DNA from 2 places in the Providencia sp. PROV003 genome. Region 1 is predicted to be linked to the other one. Evidence: predicted binding sites of a transcription regulator. Region 1 holds the regulator's gene; the other holds the start of a gene.

Evidence for each region. The regulator PhoB, encoded in region 1, activates phosphate uptake and scavenging genes when phosphate is short. The targets are predictions, from matches to a motif close to CTGTCATAAAACTGNCNNAT.
Region 2: a site for PhoB is predicted at 1,414-1,433, ahead of phoA (alkaline phosphatase). Genes of this name have one in related genera too.

The regions. Positions count from the first base shown of each region.
Region 1 is NZ_CP096369.1:4,466,078-4,468,562, reverse strand. It holds gene sbcD (exonuclease subunit SbcD) at 1-756, opposite strand, end outside; gene phoB (phosphate regulon transcriptional regulator PhoB) at 1,005-1,694, shown strand; gene phoR (phosphate regulon sensor histidine kinase PhoR) at 1,718-2,485, shown strand, end outside.
Region 2 is NZ_CP096369.1:48,435-50,919, reverse strand. It holds gene M1F14_RS00245 (alpha/beta hydrolase-fold protein) at 1-1,329, shown strand, start outside; gene phoA (alkaline phosphatase) at 1,509-2,485, shown strand, end outside.

The sequences.
Region 1 (2,485 bases):
TGTCTCATCAAAACTTAGTGCGATGGGGGAACCACAGTAACGAATATGTTGGTTCCCGCCAATAACCTGAGGGCGATGAATATGCCCAAGAGCGATATAATCTGCGGGGGGAAATGCCCCTGATGGGAAAGCATCTAAAGTACCGATATAAATATCACGAACAGAATCCGTTAAAGCGGCACCGACAACGGTTAGGTGCCCTGTTGCGATAATAGGAAGATCTAACCCCATTGTTGTACGCTGTTCAAGGGCTAGTTGATAACTGACTTGGTAATGGTTATGGATCGCTGTTTGCAATGATTGTTGTTTTTCTTCAATACTTTGCCCCGCAATACTTAGTTGAATATCGCGTGGTCGCAGAAATGGAATTGCACACACTAAAGCGGCTGGCTGTGACTGTTTATCGCACAAGGTAATAACATTGGGTTCACTACTTGAAGTTATAACGTGAGTATTAAGATAGCTAAGCAATGCGCTAGACTCATTGAGCACAGAGACGGAATCGTGGTTGCCACTTAATATCACTAATTGGCACCCTGTTTTTTGCAAATTAACAATAAACTTATTGTATAACTCACGTGCATAGCTTGGTGGGGAGCCTGTATCAAAAATATCGCCAGCAACAATGATGGCATCAACTTGGTATAATTCGACTTGTTCAACGAGCCAATTTAAGAAGTGTTGGTGCTCAGGCGCACGGCTTTTGGTAAAAAAGTACTGACCAAGGTGCCAGTCAGAAGTATGAATAATGCGCATGAGTAATCAATTCCTATCATCATTAAGAGCTATGAATATTCTACAAATCAGTATACCTGATCCCGCTAATTCATAGGGGAAAGTCAATTAATTTCTCATCTATTGCGGAAATATTTCACTTAGATGACATTTAACCGCTAAAATATAGAGGAATGTGTACTATATAGATTGATATTCATAATTCTGTCATAAAAGTGACGCATAATGCGTTCACATTAAAAATGTCTTCTTAGTTTACAGGAACAATCATGGCAAGACGCATTCTAGTTGTTGAAGATGAAGCGCCCATCCGAGAAATGGTTTGTTTTGTGTTAGAACAGAATGGTTTTCAGCCTATTGAAGCTGATGATTATGACAGTGCCATCGCTCAGATGGTCGACCCTTTACCTGATTTAGTATTACTTGATTGGATGATCCCCGGTGGTTCTGGTATCCAAGTGATTAAACACATGAAGCGTGATAGCGCCACGCGTGATGTTCCAGTCATGATGTTGACGGCTCGGGGAGAAGAGGAAGATCGCGTAAAAGGTTTAGAAGTTGGCGCTGATGACTATTTGATTAAGCCGTTTTCCCCAAAAGAATTAATTGCCCGAGTGAAGGCGATTTTACGTCGCATTTCACCAATGGCAACAGAAGATATTATTGAAATGAATGGGTTAACGCTAGATCCAACTTCCCATCGTGTGACCAGTAATGAGACGCCTATTGATATGGGGCCGACAGAGTATAAGCTCTTACATTTCTTTATGACCCACCCAGAGCGTGTATATAGCCGTGAACAGTTATTGAATTATGTCTGGGGGGCTAATGTGTATGTGGAAGATAGAACTGTAGATGTGCATATTCGGCGTTTGCGAAAAGCGTTGGAAATTGGTGGGCATGATAAAATGGTTCAAACTGTGCGCGGTACAGGTTATCGTTTCTCGGTTCGTTATTGAAAACTACCTAAAGAGAGGCATGCGTGCTTGAACGCTTATCCATTAAACAGCTGATTTTAGGGCTGTTTTTATTTATCTTACCAGCACTGATATTATCAGTTTTTATTGGCCACTTACCTTGGCTATTGGTGATATCACTGCTGGCCGCGCTGGTTTGGCATGGGTATAATTTATTAAAACTTTCCTATTGGCTCTGGTTAGATAAAAGTATGCTGCCACCGGAAGGGCGTGGAGGTTGGGAGCCTATCTTTTACGGTATCTACCAGATGCAGCAACGTAACCGTAAGCGCCGTCGTGAATTAGGCCAATTAATTAAACGTTTTCGAAGTGGTGCTGAATCCTTACCTGATGCGGTAGTCATGATGACAACCGAAGGGACGATTTTTTGGTGTAATCGTCACGCCCAAGCTTTACTGGGTTTTCGCTGGCCAGAAGATAATGGCCAACATATTTTTAATTTGTTGCGTTACCCTGATTTTAGCCGTTATTTTTCCATTAAAAATTACGAGCAAGCGCTAACTATTGAGCTTAATAGTGGTGAGATTGTTGAGTTTCGTATCTTACCTTATACCGAAGGGCAGCTATTGATGGTGGCACGAGATGTCACAGAAAAACGCCGTTTGGAAAAGGCTCGTAGGGATTTTTTTGCGAATGTAAGCCATGAATTACGTACTCCTCTTACCGTTATTCAGGGTTATCTTGAAGTGATGGATGACCAAGAAGGGGTACCTGCAGTTAATAAAAAAGCCTTGCATGTTATGCAAGAGCAAACTCAGCGGATGGATAATTTA
Region 2 (2,485 bases), 260 kb from region 1:
GGTTCGGCGCAAGAGCCTCATTCTGCGGATTATTTAGTCCCTACAAATGGGGTTTATTATCTTTCTTTGAAAGGTGAGCCGGGGAAGCCTTGGCGTCTGCAATTTGATGTCAAACCTTATCAGCCGTTAGATATCAAAAAAGAGGGAGAGCCTGTAAGCCCTAAGTTGCAAAGCCTATTGGATGAGTATTATAGCGATGGGGACTCAGCCGCTTTCTGGCAAGCTGTTGCGATAGAAGGAACTCCACTGATTGAGGATCTCGCTGGTTCGCAAAAGCGAGCAACTTTTTTATGGCGGGGGGCGAAATCCAATGCGTATATTTTAGGAGCGCCATCGGGGAATCATGAAAGAATGGCGCATTTGGCGGGAACTGATATTTGGTACCGCTCTTTTATTATCCCTGATAAGACATTGTCACAATATAAAATTGCCCCTGATATCCCAATGGTTCCTGAAGGTGGTTTCGCACAGCGTAAGGCAATATTAGTGACAGCACAAGCTGACCCGTATAACCCCAACGTTATTCCATCTTTAGCTGAAGATAAATACAACCGCTTCTCCTTATTGTCATTAGCGCCACAAATACGCCAATGTAATTTCCCATTAATAAAGCACTCGCAAGTTCAAGGAAGTTTGGAAACTTTTACACTTTCTAGCCGTGTTTTGAATAATGAACGAGAAATTACGGTATATCGCGCAAATATGCCGATGAAACACCCTGCGCTGTTAGTGTTGTTAGATGGTCAGATTTATCAACAAAATTATCAAATGGTGAAGTTTTTTGATAAATGGATGAATAACGGTGATTTGCCAGCTATGGATATCGTGTTTGTCGATAGCATAAGTTCGGAACGTCGTGGGGAAGAGCTGCCTCCTAATCATGACTTCCCTCAATTGCTGGCGGATGAGTTAATGCCGTTACTGGTAAAAAAGGGAATCCAAGCGGACGCTAAACACACTATTATTGCGGGGTCTAGTTATGGAGGGCTTGGGGCAACTTGGAATGCCTTACAGCATCCGGAGGTATTCGGCAATGTGTTAAGCATGTCAGGGTCTTATTGGTGGTCACCAAAGGGGGAAGACCCTGAATGGCTGATCCGGGAAATTGAAACCATGCCGAAGCAACCCATTCGATTTTTCCTTGAGGCGGGTTTATTTGAACAAAGAGGCAGTTGGGGCGGAATTATTCAAAATCATTATCACTTGTTTGACGTATTAAAGCATAAAGGCTACCAAGTTGATGCAATAGAATTACCCAGCGGCCATGATTACATTTCTTGGTGTGAAACACTGTATGAGGGCACAAAGAAACTCTCATCACAGTGGTAAGCAATAACCGGATTAGTGCTTAAAGCAGCTTGTAATGAGCTGCTTTTTCATTTTTATGACAACCGTATTCATTTCGCCATAAAAGCGTCATTCAACTGTCATCTAGCTCCTTTAGCATGCCTATCATTATTTAAAACATACTTATTCATTTTTCATTATTGATCGGCAAGGAAACTGTTATGACTGGTAATTTTATGAAGTCTTTTTTAGCTGTCACAGTAAGTACATTGATTTTAGGAAGTACAATCCCTGCTTATGCCGCAGATAAAAATGATGCGGTTTCAGAAAACCGTGCTGCCCAAGGCGATATCACTAAATTTGGCGGAGCACGTCGTTTAGCGACTGAACAAACTGACATCATGAAAGCGGCGCTTCACAATGGTCAAGCCAAAAATGTGATTTTATTTATCGGTGATGGTATGGGGGATTCTGAAATTACCGTCGCACGTAACTATGCAGAAGGTGCAGCTGGCTTTTTTAAAGGCATCGATGCCTTACCTATCACAGGGCAATATACTCACTATGCATTAGATAAAAAAACGCAGAAACCTGATTATGTGACTGACTCGGCGGCTTCCGCAACTGCATGGTCATCGGGTGTGAAAACATATAATGGTGCATTGGGGATCGATGTATTTGGTAATGACCACGAAACGTTAATTGAAATTGCGAAACGTAATGGAAAAGCTACGGGCAACGTGACAACCTCTGAAATTCAGGATGCAACTCCAGCCGCGCAGTTCGCCCATGTCAGTGCACGTAAATGTTATGGACCTGAAGAAACATCAGAAAAATGTGCGGCTAATGCCTTAGAAAATGGCGGGCGTGGCTCGATTTCAGAGCAGTTATTGATCACTCGCGCAGATGTGACCCTTGGCGGTGGTGCGAAGAGCTTCAAACAAGAAGCAAAAGCTGGGGACTATAAAGGTAAAACGTTAGAACAACAGGCTATTGAACGTGGTTACAACATTGTGCGTGATGCAAATGCGTTGAACAACGTCACTGTTGCGAATCAAGATAAACCTGTTTTAGGTTTATTCCATGATGGCAATATGGCAGTCGCGTGGGAAGGGCCTAAAGCCGTTCATTATGGCAACATCAATAATGCACCACTTGAATGTAAACCTAATTCTAAATTAGATCCAAATGCGCCAAC